One region of the Streptomyces sp. NPDC047453 genome, then DNA from elsewhere that is predicted to be linked to it. Evidence: riboswitches for the same ligand, from Rfam matches in the RefSeq annotation. Region 1 holds a riboswitch; each other region holds the start of a gene.

Region 1 (4,270 bases):
AGCCTGAGCGTAACGAACGCGCGCGTGGTCATCGACGTCAAGACGTTCGGGCAGGCGGCGAGGGGACGGCACGCCATGCGCAACGAGTGTCGCGTCGATGCTGTCGATCCACCCTTCACGACCTGCGAGGTGGCGCAGGAAATCAGGAGCCATTGAAGCCCCGTAACCGTCGGGTCCTTGAGCCTGGATGTCGGAAGTGGACAGGGCGGTGGCGATCACGGCGTGCCCGGTGAAGGCGACCGAGCACTCCAGCCCGCCCGGCAGAGGCGGAAGAACTGTTACGCGGCCGTCTGCAGGCGGGAAGCGTCCGTCGGCAGCATTGAGGAACATGCCCAGCAGCGGGTGAGACTCGGCCATGACGGTCCACCCTACGAGGGACTGTTCGCTATTGCAGCCGCACCCGTTGGGTGAAGCGCCGGTAGGCCGTGGGCCGGGTCGGCCCAAAAGCAACGACGGCTCAGTAGCCGCCCAGGAGCGTCCGCACCCTCCGCGGGTATCCCGGTCGAGCCGTCCGTCAAACCGGCGAGCGTCCGATCGGAGGCATGACGCCCGGAAGCAGAGTGCCGAGCGCGTGGGCGCGCCCTCCACGGGTACCCGTCACCGCGTGTGGCGGCCTGACGACCGCACGACGAAGAGCCGGGACGAACGCATGCCCGAACTGCCGGATGTCGAGGGATTCCGCGAGGTGCTGATGACCTGCGGCCGGCGCCGGTGTGTCACGGACGTCGAGGTGCGGGACGCGGGGGTTCTGCGCGGTGTCAGCGCGCAGCGGCTGCGGAGCGAGCTGGTGGGCAGGCGTCTGGGGCAGGCATGGCGGCACGGAAAGTGGTTGTTCGTGCCGACGGACGACGGCGGTCCCACCCTTGTCTGGCATTTCGGCATGACGGGGTCGCTGCGGTGCTGTTCCCCGGACGAACCGGTCGAGGCGCACGACCGCCTCCTGCTGACGATCGACGGTTCCCGGCACCTCCGCTATCGCGATCAACGCAAGCTGCAGGGCGTGCGGTTGGCCGACGACATGGAGATCGAACGGATCACGGACGGTCTCGGTCCCGACGCCCTCACCGTGCGCGCACCGGAATTCAGGGAGCTGCTGTCGGGACGAAGGCGCGCCGTCAAGAGCGCGCTGATGGACCAGTCCGTGATCGCGGGTCTCGGGAACCTCCTGTCCGACGAGATCCTCTGGCGGGCCCGTGTCCCTCCGCGGACTCCCGCGCGGGACCTGAGCGAGACCGAGATCCGGCGCGTCTATGCGGGGATGGGCCGGGTCCTTGAGACGTCCGTGCGCGCCGGGTGCGTGCCGCCGAGGCGCTCCTGGCTCACCGGGCACAGGGACGACAGCGAGCCGATGTGTCCCCGCTGCGGGTGGCCTCTGTGCTCGAACCGCGTCGGCGGCCGCCGCACGGTCTGGTGCCCGCAGTGCCAGAAATGAGCGAAGCGGGCCGTTCTCAGAAGCGGGCCGTTCTCAAGCGAGCGAACGGCAATGGGATGATGATCGGCGACATAAGGCGACGGCGGTCCGAGGAAGCCGGTGAGAATCCGGCGCGGTCCCGCCACTGTGACCGGTGAGCGAGTTCCGGAAGGCCACTGCCCCGCCCGGGGTGGGAAGGCGGGACGAGTGAAGACCCGGGAGCCAGGAGACTCACGCGGTCGCCTCCTCGAGCGATCCCGGGGCGGATCTCCCCGGGAGGGGGAGTGGTGCGGCGTGCCCGAGAGGCCGACGGACGAGGCACCGGGCGGTGCCGTGACGGGGAGCGGTTCGGTGCCGTGCCGGGTCGTCGTGTGCCGGGACTGCTGCTGCGGCAGCCCCAAGGTGACCGGGGTCGATCACGCGGCGCAGACCGCGCGGCTGCGAGCGGAGGTGCCAGTGCGCATCTCCGACTGCCTCGACGTGTGCGAGCAGGCGAACGTCATCGTGGTCCAGCCGTCCACCGCGGGCCGGGCCGCCTGTGCGCGGCCGGTCTGGCTCGGACTCGTCAACGATGCGGACGCGACCGAGGACATCGTCGCCTGGGTGCGCGCCGGAGGCCCGGGCGTGGCTCCCCTGCCGGACATCCTCGACCTTTACGCCATCACACCGCCACGACGTGCCACGGATTCCTGAGGCCCGCACGCGCGAGGAGGCCGGCCGGTCGTCACCGGCCGGGGAACGGGCAGACCTCGGCCGGTGTGACCGCCTCGCCGGCCGGCACACCGTGCAGGACCTGGGCGAGAACCTCCGTGCCGCGCACCACGCGGGGGCCGGGCCGGTTGAAGTAGGACGGCCCGTCCAGCACCCAGACGCGGCCGGACCGAACGGCGGGCAGATCCGTCCAGCCGGGCAGCCCGGTGAGCAACGCGGCTTCGCGCAGGGTGCGTTCAGGCGGGAAGCCGCACGGCAGGACGAGGACCACGTCCGGTTGTGCGGCGCGTACCGCCTCCCAGGTCATCGGCTTGGTGTGCTCGCCGGGCGCGGCGAGGAGAGGCTCACCTCCGGCGCTGGTGATCTGCTCGGGCACCCAGTGCCCGGCAGGCCACAGCGGATCGAGCCACTCGATGGCCACGACCCGGGGCCGGTCGAGGCCGGCGACCGCGCCGCGGACCCGGGCGAGGCGCGCCTGCAACTCGGCCCGGCTCCGCTGCGCGCGCTCGCGCACGCCGAGCAGGTCGCCGACGGTGACCAGACAGTCCAGTACGTCGTCGAGCGTGCGCGGCTCCAGGCTGAGGACTCGGGTGTCGGCGTCGAGCAGCCGCACGGTCCGGCTGACCTTCTCGTACGACACCGCGCACACGTCGCACAGGTCCTGGGTGAGCACCACGTCAGGGCGCAGGGCGGCCAGAGCCTTGGTGTCCAGCGTGTACAGCGACGAGCCGGAGTGCGCCGCCCCGCCGACGGCGTCGGAGATCTCCCGGCTGGTGAGCGCGTCCTGGTCCAGGTCGGCCCCGGTCACCACGGGCACCGGGGCGACCTCGCGCGGCGGCCAGTCGCACTCGTGGGTACGGCCGGCCAACTGCTCCGACAGCCCGAGCTCGGCGACGATGTCGGTCGCGGCGGGCAGCAGGGAGACGATGCGCATACCTCGACTGTAGGAGGCTCCGGGACCCGCGGACCTCGCGGATCCGCCGATTCCGGCGCCCGGCGTGCAGGGCATGCACGGCGTGATCGCACCAACCGACAGCGGCTACTCGGCCGCCGACCGGGCGCTCCAACTGCACGGAGGCTACGGCTACCTCGGCGAGTACGGCCTTGAGAAGATCGTCCGTGACCTGCGCGTGCAACAGATCCTGGAAGGAACCAACGAGATCATGCGTGTCATCGTGGCCCGCGGCCTGACGGAGGCGTTCGGATGACCGCCGCCGAGGAACCCGTCCTGTTCCACACCGACGGACGGGCCGCCCACATCACCCTCAACCGGCCGAAGGCCCTCAACGCCCTCACCCACGAGATGGTGCGCCGCATAGACGCGGCGCTGACGGCCTGGGAGCACGACCCGGCCGTGGAGACCGTCGTCGTCACCGGCGCGGGGGAGCGCGGCCTGTGTGCGGGCGGTGACATCCGCGCCATCCACGACGACGTCCGTGACGGGGACGGCACCGCCTCGGCCGCCTTCTGGCGCGACGAGTACCGCCTCAACGCCCGTATCGCCCGCTATCCGAAGCCGTACGTCGCCGTCATGGAAGGCATCGTGATGGGAGGCGGCGTCGGCGTCTCCGCGCACGGCAGCGTCCGCATTGTCACCGAGCGCTCGCGGATCGCGATGCCGGAGACCGGCATCGGCTTCATACCCGATGTCGGCGGCACCCATCTGCTGGCCCTCGCCCCCGGGGAACTGGGCACCCATCTCGCGCTGACCGGTGCGCAGATCGGCGCCGGCGACGCCGTGCTCTGCGGGCTCGCCGACCACTACGTGCCGTCAGCGGCTCTGCCGGCCCTCATCGACGACCTCGCCGGCACGCCCGTACGGGAGGTGCTGGCGCGTCATGCCCGACCGCTGCCACAAGGGGAGTTGGAGGGGCAGAGGGAATGGATCGACCCCTGCTGTGCCGCCGCGACGGTCGAGGACATCGTGAGCCGGCTGTTCGACCACGGCGAGCCCGCCGCCAAGGAGGCGGCCGAAACCCTGCTCACCAGGTCACCGACCGCCGTGAAGGTCACCCTGGCCGCCGTGCGCCGCGCCCGCCGTCTCGGATCCCTGGAGCCGGTCCTCGACCAGGAGTACCGCGTCTCCTGCGCCGCCCTGAGCAGCCCCGACCTGGTGGAGGGCATCCGCGCCCAGGTCATCGACAAGGA
Region 2 (4,270 bases), on a different contig from region 1:
GGTCGCGGTGACGCCTTCGGCGTGCAGTGCCTTGGCGACGAGGGACGGATCGTGGTCCGGCAGGGTGAAGGAGAGGATGCCCGCGCGCCGCGCCGGGTCGACGGGGGAGAGGACGCGGCCGCCGCACGTTTCGACGACCTCGGTGAGTTCGGCGATCCGTACGGCGATCGCGGCTTCGATGGCGGCGACGGTGTGCCGCTCGACGAGGTCCAGCGCGGCCGCGAACGCGGCGGCCGTCACCGGACTCAGATTGGTGATCGACCACCGTCGTGCGTCCGGGGCGGGCGGGTGCTCGGCTCCGTCGAAGAGGCCGACCTCCTCGACGCCCGTCCAGCCGGTGAGGACCGGCTCCAGGGATTCCAGAGCGCGGTCGGACAGCGAGGCGAAGCCGGTCGACCATCCGGCGCGCAGCCATTTCTGGCCGCCCGCGACCACCACGTCGGCGGCGTCCCAGGACAGCGAGGCGACACCGAACGCCTGAATGGCGTCCACGATCAGCAGCCGGTCGGGCCCGATCGCCTCGCGCAGCGCCGCCAGGTCGGCACGGAACCCGGTGCGGAAGTCCACGGCGCTGACCGACACGGCCACGACGTCGTCGGTCAGCGCGGCGCGGACCAGGTCGGGGGTGACTCCGGAGCCGGGCGCGGGGTCGATCCAGCGCGGAGTGGCCCGGCCCAGGTCCGCGGAGCGGCGCCACGGGTAGTGGTTGGCGGGGAAGTCGGTGCGTGGCGCGACGACCACGCCCTCTCGGATGCCGAGTGCGGCGTGGAACAGTCCGGTGGACGCGTTCGGGAGGAGCACCGTGTGCCGGGCGTCGGTGCCGGCGAGACGGGCGGCCGTGTCCCGCGCGGTCTCCTCCGCGCGCATCAGGGTGTCCACGGTGGTGTGGTCGGCGCGGGCGGACGCCTCCAGGGCGCGCGCGGTGGCGGTGACGGCGTCCCGGGAGGGCGGTCCGAAACGTGCGAAGTCCAGGTACCCGGCTGGTGTGTCGAAGTGGGCGGCGTACGACGTGAGCACGGGGCTCGTCCCTCCGGGGTGGTGCGTGCGGATCGAGTGGCGCGGCGGGCGGAGTGCCTGTGGGTGCGCCGGACGGCGGGGCAGCAGCGTGCGCCGTCCCACCGGTCTGAGCTGGTCAGAGCCTGCCAGCGCATCTTGCCACAGCACCGGAGCGCCCTGTCGGGCCATCGCGGCAGCAGAGTCTGGGAGGGGCGGCCGACGACGCGGACCGCATCACCGTCCTGTCCCAGGGGCGGATCCACTTCGACGGCACCACGCACGGCTTCCTCGGCAACGCCCCGCCGGACACTCCGGGCTCCCGCCGCGCGGAGGCCGCCTACACGGCGTTGACGCTCCAGGGCTGAGGCTGACGCTTCAGGGTCGAAAAGGAGCCTCCGCAAGTTCCGCGGAGTACGGCTGGTGGAGAAGATCACGTCCGTGGTCGCGGTCTTGGCCGGGCCCCCGGCACGCGATACCGTCTGTCCGATATCGACGACGGCACGACGGAAGCCGGTGGGAATCCGGCACGGTCGCGCCACTGTATGCGAACGCCCCAGGGATGTTCGTGAGTCAGACCCGCGGCTGTCGTCCTGTGCACCACCGAGATGGGACGCGAACTCCCAGAGGAGGTTCTGCCATGGCGCAGACCGTCGCTCAGCCGACCGCCACCCCCGCCGTTCCCGCCACGCTGCCGCTGAAGGCGATAGCTCCCTGGGCGGTCTTCTTCGGCGTTCTCATGCTGGTCCTGCTCTACTTCGTCGGCGCCGAGCAGGGCGCCACCTCCGTGTTCAGCGGCACGGACGTCCACGAGTGGGTGCACGACGCCCGCCACCTGCTCGGCTTCCCCTGCCACTGAGGCGAGGGACGCCGCACGCTCATGAACTCCGCAACGGTAAGAAACCTTCTGGTGCGGGGCATGCTCGCCGGCCTTGCCGCCGGTGTGCTCGCCCTGGTCGCCGCCTACTTCCTCGGGGAGCCGTTCGTCGACAAGGCGATCGGCCTCGAGGAGGCGCACTCCCACTCCCACTCTCATGACGAGGTGGAAGTCGTCTCCCGTTCCCTGCAGTCCACCGCCGGTCTCGCCACCGGCGTCCTCGTCTACGGGGTCGCCTTCGGCGGTATCGCCGCGCTCGCCTTCTGCTTCGCGCTGGGCCGCGTGGGCCGCTTCTCCCCGCGGGCGACCGCGCTGCTGCTGTCCGGCTGCGCGCTGCTGGCCGTGTACGTCGTGCCGTTCCTGAAGTACCCGGCCAACCCGCCCGCGGTCGGCCAGGAAGACACCATCGGCAAGCGCACGACCCTGTACTTCCTGATGATGCTGCTCAGCATCCTCCTCGCGATCGCCGCCACGATCCTGGGCAAGCGCCTCGCGCCCACGCTGGGCACGTGGTACGCGACGGTGGCCGCGGTGGCCGCCTTCGCCGTGGTGATCGGGCTGGCCTACGCCTTCCTGCCGGTCGTCAACGAGGTTCCGGCGGACTTCCCGGCCACCCTGCTGTGGCGGTTCAGGCTCTCCGCCCTGGCCATGCAGACCGTCCTGTGGGGCGGATTCGGGCTGCTCTTCGGCGAGTTGGCCCAGCGGTTGCTGAACCCCAGCCCCGCGACCGCCGCGTCCGGGCAGGCGGTGCCGGCCGCGCACTGAACCCTTCGGCACACGACAGGGCCCTTCGGATCCGTCCGGGGGCCCTGTCGCGTTCGTCAGGACGCCGCCGCCAGCGGCTGTCCGAGCCGCAGATTCCAGCGGCCGGCCCGACCGCTGAACTCCGTTGCCGTCAAAGGCGGTACGTCCAGCCGCCAGAAACCGGTCGCGGGCACGCCCAGCACATGGACGACCGCGGCCCGTACGACCTCCGGCTCGACCACCGCGAGCGTACGGCCGTCGGTGTCCCGCGCGCTGTCCAGCCAGTGCCCGACCCGCTCGCACGCGTCCCGCACCGACTCCCCGCCGTGCGGTGCGCAGTCGGGGTCGGCGAGCCAGCGGCCCACCGCCTCCGGCTCGGTGGCCATCACCTCCTCCAGGGTCCGGCCCCTCCAGCGGCCCGCGTCCAGACCGGCCAACTCCCGTACCGCCACGCCGTCGAGGCCGAGCGCCGACGCCGTCTCCCGGCAGCGTGCGCTCGGGGACAGGAGCACGCGGGCGGCCGCGGGCAGCGATCCGGCCGCCGAACGGGCCCTGGCCGCCCCGCCGTCGTCGATCGAGTCGCCGTCGTCGAACCGGGCCTGCCGCAGCGACGGGCTCGTCGCGGGCGCGACGAGAGTGATTCGGATGGTCAACTTCACTCCCACCGCGCGGTGTTGACGATCGTGCCCGCGGCGCGGATCGTCTCGACCTCGCCGGGTGGCGCGGAATCGTCGGTGACGAGGGTGTGCAGCCGCGAGACCGGTGCGACGAAGGCGTGCGCCGTACGGGACAGTTTGGTGCCGTCGGCCACGGCGAGCACGCGCCGGGCGGAGTCGATCGCGGCCCGTTTCACCGCCGCGTCGTCCAAGTCGTAGGCGGTCAGGCCCTGTTGTGCGGTCAGCCCACAGCAGCCGATGACGGCGGTGTCGAAGCGCAGGGCCGCCAGCGAAGCCAGGGTCAGGGGGCCGGTGAGGGCTCCCTCGCCCGGACGGGGCCGGCCGCCGGGCACGAGGAGGGTGGTCTGCCCGGGACTGTCGGCCAGCGCGTCGACGGCCTGGAGGGACAGCGGCATCACGGTCACCCGCCGGCCGCGCAGCGCCCTGGCCACTTCCAGGCAGGTGGTGCCGCTGTCGAGGACGACCGTCTCCCCGTCGGCGATCAGCGCGGCCGCGTCCGCGGCGATGCGCTGCTTGGCCCGTGTGCCCTCCTGCGCGCGCAGGGGGAAGGGTGGCTCCTCGCCGCGCAGCAGCAGGGACCGGGCGCCGCCCCGGAAGCGTTCCAGTACGCCTTGGGCGGCCAGGGCCTCCAGGTCGCGGCGGATGGTCATCTCCGAGGCTCCGGTGAGTTCGGCCAACTGGCCGACGCCGAGGCTTCCCGCCTCGCGCACCGCGTCCGTGATCCGCCTCAGACGGCCCGTGTTCCCCATGCGGCGATTGAACACCATGCGCCGACGAACAGGAACACTGTGAGAAGAGGCGCTTTCCAAACACCATTCATGTTCGATACGTTCGCTCCATGGAGCGATCACTTCGCGCGGCGCGTCTGGCGACCTTCACGTACTTCATCCTCAACGGGACCCTGCTGGGGATGTGGATCGTGCAGATCCCGCCCATCGAGCACCGCGTCGGCGTCAGCCACGCCGTCCTGGGCGGCTTC
Region 3 (4,270 bases), on a different contig from region 1:
GCTGGCCGAGGGCCACGCCCCGCGGCCGGGTGAGGGTCTTCTCACGGGCGAACCCGACCCGTACGGGCAGCAGGCCCAGCCCGTCGACGTGCCCGCGCCGGCTCTCCACGTCGTCCTCGATGTGCTCGCCGAGGATCTGGAAGCCGCCGCAGATGCCCAGCACCGGCCGCCCCTCGGCGGCCCGGCTCGCCACAGCCCGTGCGAGCCCCCGCTCCCGCAGCCATTCCAGCGCCCTGACCGTGCCGCGTGTGCCGGGCACGACGACGAGGTCGGCGTCGGTCAGCTCCTCGGGCCGGTCCACGAACCGCACGACGACGCCCGGTTCGGCGGCGAGCGCGTCCACGTCGGTGAAGTTGGACATCAGCGGCACGGCGCAGACGGCGACCCGCAGCACGTCCTCCCCGACCGGGGGAGCCACGGCGGACTCCCGCACGGCTCCCCGAAGGGACATGCGCAGCCCGTCCTCCTCGTCGATGCCGAGCCCGTGCCGGAACGGCAGCACGCCGTACGTACGCCGGCCGGTGAGCCCGTGCAGCATGTCGAGCCCGGGTTCGAGCAGCGAGACGTCCCCGCGGAACTTGTTGACGAGGAACCCGGCGACGAGTTCCTGGTCCTCCGGCGACAGCAGTGCGAGCGTGCCGTAGAAGGAGGCGAAGACGCCACCGCGGTCGATGTCGCCGACGACGAGCACGGGCAGCCGCGCGCCGCGCGCGATCCCCATGTTGACGATGTCGGTCCGGCGCAGGTTGATCTCCGCCGGGCTGCCCGCCCCCTCGCAGATCACCGCGTCGTGCGTGCTCCGCAGCTCGGCGAGGCAGTCCAGCACGGTGCCGAGGAGCTTCTGCTGCCGCCCGCCGTGGTAGCCGCGCGCGCTCAACTCGCCCACCGGTTTGCCCAGCAGGACGACCTGGCTGCTCTGCTCGCCGCCCGGCTTGAGCAGCACCGGGTTCATCAGCGCGGTCGGCTCGATGCGGCACGCCTGGGCCTGCATGGCCTGCGCCCGCCCGATCTCGGCGCCCTCCCGGGTGACGAACGAGTTGAGGGACATGTTCTGCGCCTTGAAGGGAGCGACCTTCACGCCCTGGCGCCGCAGCCACCGGCAGATCCCGGCCGTGACGACGCTCTTCCCGGCGTCGGAGGTGGTGCCGGCGACGAGCAGACCGCCACTCATGACGTCCGTCCTCTCTTCAGCAGCCGTACGCCCGCGCACACTCCGAGCGCGAGCCAGCCCACGCGGCGGGAGAGCCGTACCGCGCGCTCGATGTCACCCGGCCGGACGGCGCGTCCGGCGCCGTTGAGCACCGGGCGGTGCTCCACGCGCCCGGCGTACGAGAGCGTGCCGCCCAGCCGCACCCCGAGCGCCCCCGCGAAGGCGGCTTCCACCGGACCGGCGTTGGGGCTCGGATGCTTCCCGGCGTCGGAGCGCCAGGCCCGTACGGCACCGCGCGGGTCGTCGCCCGCGACGGCCGCCAGGGTGGCGGTGAGCCGGGCCCCCGGCCATCCGGCGAGGTCGTCGAGCCGGGCCGAGGCCCAGCCGTAGCGGCGGTACCGGGGGGACTTGTGCCCGACCATGGCGTCCAGGGTGTTGACCGCGCGGAAGCCGAGAAGGCCCGGCACACCGGCGGCGGCGCCCCACACCAGCGCGCCCACCACCGCATCGGAGGTGTTCTCGGCGACGGACTCGACGACGGCCCGGGCGATCCCGTCGGCGTCCAGCGCCTGCGGGTCGCGCCCGCACAGATGCGGCAGCCGCGCCCGGGCGGCCTCGACGTCCCCGGCCCCCAGCGCGCGCCCGATCTCCCGTGCCTCACGGGCGAGGGAGGTCCCGCCGACGACGGCCCAGGTGGCGGCGGCGGTCAGCGCGACGGACGCGGTACGGGAGGAACGCGCGGCGGACACGGCCAGCGCGGCCGACGACACGACGCCCCCCACGCACACGGCGGTGTGCAGGGCGCCCCAGCCGCGGTGGTCCCGCCACAGCGCGCGTTCCACGGCACCCGCGGCCCGTCCGAACACGGCGACGGGGTGCCCGCGGCGCGGATCGCCGAGGAGCAGGTCACCGAGGAGGCCGGCGGCGGCGCCGTACGCGAAGTCGCGATCGGCACCCATCGGGTCAGCCGGTCGTGCGGACGGTCGGACAGACGCTGGTGAACCTTGGTCGGCAGCCGCGCATGGCGATATGTGTCCTCACTCAGGGTGTCCACGCCCTGGTTCGACGAGACCGGCGGCGAGAGTTCCTGGCTCCCGGGGAAGTTCTTCCCCGGTCACAGTGGCGGGACCGCGCCGGATTCGCACCGGACTTCCTCTCCTGCCGCCGTACTTGGCTCCGGCAGTCCACCACGCACCGCGAACACCCGTCAACCTGCCGTTGACCTGCGCAGGGGTACTGAGATGAGGCCCACACCGCGGGCGCCGGGGACCAGAAGACCCGCCCTTCCCGGGCCGTCGTGGGGACGGCCCGGAAAGGGCGGGTGACGTGAGGGGGTGGGACCCGGACCCGAACCCGGTTGCCAGGGGCCGGGCCGCGGCGGGTTAGGCCACGATCAGGTAGATCCCGTAGGCCACGGCGGCGGCGCACGCGGCGAAGCAGGCGTAGGCGCCGGTGACCGCGAGGGCCCCGCCGCCGTGGCCCGCGGCGACGGCCCGCTCGCGGCGGGAGAGGCCGGCGATGCCGAGGGTGAACAGGGCCACGAGGCCCACCGTGACGCCGAGGCTGACGCCGAAGACGGAGCCGAGGGCCACCCAGTCGATCTTCATGGTGCTTCTCTTCCTTCTGCCTGTGGCGCGGGCTCAGACGGTGGCGGCCGGCGGGGTCGCCACGGACGCGGGTTCACCGGCGGGTGCGGAGGCCTGGGCGGGGATCGTGGCGGTGAGTTCCTCGGTCACCGGGGAGGCCGGGGGCGGGGTGACGGCGGCGATGGCCTGGGTGACCACGCCGGCCGGCTCCTCGGTCTCGTTGACGTTGGTGTGGTCGACGACCTCGCGGCGGGAGATCTTCCAGATCGCGGCGCTGGAGGCCACCAGGAACGCGGCGACGAGCCAGGTGCCCCAGTCGCCGAGGCGCGTCACGGCCTCCGCGCCGGCCGCGACCAGGGCCGCGGCGGGCAGCGTGAGGGCCCAGGCGACGGCCATGCGGCTCGCGGTGGACCAGCGCACCACGCCGCCCTTGCGGCCCAGGCCCGCGCCCATCACCGAACCGGAGACGACGTGCGTGGTGGAGAGGGAGAAGCCGAGGTGGGAGGAGGCCAGGATGGCGGTGGCCGCGCTGGTCTGGGCGGCGAAGCCCTGCTGCGGCTGGAGGTCGGTCAGGCCCTTGCCCATGGTGCGGATGATGCGCCAGCCGCCGATGTAGGTGCCGAGCGCGATGGCCAGGCCCGCCGAGAGGATGACCCAGGTGGGAGGGTTGGCGCCGGGGGCGAGGGCGCCGCCGGCGATCAGGGCGAGGGTGATGACGCCCATCGTCTTCTGCGCGTCGTTGGTGCCGTGGGCCAGCGAGACCAGGCCCGCGGAGGCGATCTGCCCGGCGCGGTGGCCCTTCTCGGCCGCCTTGCCGTTCGAATTCGACTTACGGCCGATGCCGTACGACAGCCGGGTCGAGACCAGCGCGGCCAGACCCGCGACGACCGGTGCGGCGACCGCCGGGATCAGGACCTTGGTGAGCAGGACACCGCCGTGCACGGCGCTGAAACCGGCCGAGGCGATGGTGGCGCCGATCAGACCGCCCATGAGGGCGTGCGAGGAACTGGAGGGGAGTCCGACCAGCCAGGTCAGCAGGTTCCAGAGGATCGCGCCCACCAGGGCGGCGAAGATGACTTCGGGACGGATGCCGGTCTCGTCGACGAGACCCTTGGAGATCGTGTTGGCGACCTCCACGGACAGGAAGGCGCCCACCAGGTTCAGCACGGCGGACATGGCCACCGCGACCTTGGGCTTGAGCGCACCGGTGGAGATGGTCGTGGCCATCGCGTTTGCGGTGTCGTGGAAACCGTTCGTGAAATCGAACGCGAGTGCGGTGATCACCACTATCGCGAGGATCATCGAGAAGCTTTCCATTTACCCAGGCAATCGTTCGAGCGTCATTGGCGCGTTGAACGTAGGTAACCCGGATGAACGGAAGATGAACTGAGTCGGTCATCGGGGTGTCCGTTCCCGTGGTCCGATGAGGAGAGAGCGGTCGCTCGCGTGAGGTGTCCTGGCACGATCGGCACATGACCGAACTCGGAGAGACGGCCCGCGCCTGGCGGGCGCTGGTCGCGGCGGCCCGCCGCAC

Evidence for each region. Region 1 has a riboswitch for cobalamin ahead of ABZ818_RS18735 ((2Fe-2S) ferredoxin domain-containing protein). Riboswitches for the same ligand answer to the same signal wherever they lie in the genome.
Region 2: another riboswitch for cobalamin. It lies ahead of ABZ818_RS38490 (CbtB-domain containing protein); the one in region 1 lies ahead of ABZ818_RS18735 ((2Fe-2S) ferredoxin domain-containing protein).
Region 3: another riboswitch for cobalamin. It lies ahead of ABZ818_RS05630 (cobalamin biosynthesis protein); the one in region 1 lies ahead of ABZ818_RS18735 ((2Fe-2S) ferredoxin domain-containing protein).

What each region holds. Positions count from the first base shown of each region.
Region 1 covers NZ_JBEYTS010000019.1:10,219-14,488, reverse strand. Annotated here, with positions in the region: gene ABZ818_RS18745 (hypothetical protein) at 1-156, shown strand, start outside; gene ABZ818_RS18740 (DNA-formamidopyrimidine glycosylase family protein) at 650-1,432, shown strand; cobalamin riboswitch at 1,522-1,644, shown strand; gene ABZ818_RS18735 ((2Fe-2S) ferredoxin domain-containing protein) at 1,763-2,104, shown strand; gene ABZ818_RS18730 (cobalamin-binding protein) at 2,136-3,056, opposite strand; partial or broken gene ABZ818_RS18725 (acyl-CoA dehydrogenase family protein) at 3,151-3,330, shown strand; gene ABZ818_RS18720 (enoyl-CoA hydratase/isomerase family protein) at 3,327-4,270, shown strand, end outside.
Region 2 covers NZ_JBEYTS010000095.1:9,458-13,727, reverse strand. Annotated here, with positions in the region: gene ABZ818_RS38495 (aminotransferase class V-fold PLP-dependent enzyme) at 1-1,017, opposite strand, end outside; cobalamin riboswitch at 1,459-1,595, shown strand; gene ABZ818_RS38490 (CbtB-domain containing protein) at 1,634-1,852, shown strand; gene ABZ818_RS38485 (CbtA family protein) at 1,874-2,635, shown strand; gene ABZ818_RS38480 (histidine phosphatase family protein) at 2,692-3,267, opposite strand; gene ABZ818_RS38475 (DeoR/GlpR family DNA-binding transcription regulator) at 3,270-4,040, opposite strand; gene ABZ818_RS38470 (MFS transporter) at 4,130-4,270, shown strand, end outside.
Region 3 covers NZ_JBEYTS010000004.1:22,277-26,546, reverse strand. Annotated here, with positions in the region: gene ABZ818_RS05635 (cobyric acid synthase) at 1-1,171, opposite strand, end outside; gene ABZ818_RS05630 (cobalamin biosynthesis protein) at 1,168-2,109, opposite strand; cobalamin riboswitch at 2,209-2,346, opposite strand; gene ABZ818_RS05625 (hypothetical protein) at 2,533-2,757, opposite strand; gene ABZ818_RS05620 (inorganic phosphate transporter) at 2,791-4,053, opposite strand; gene ABZ818_RS05615 (class II aldolase/adducin family protein) at 4,209-4,270, shown strand, end outside.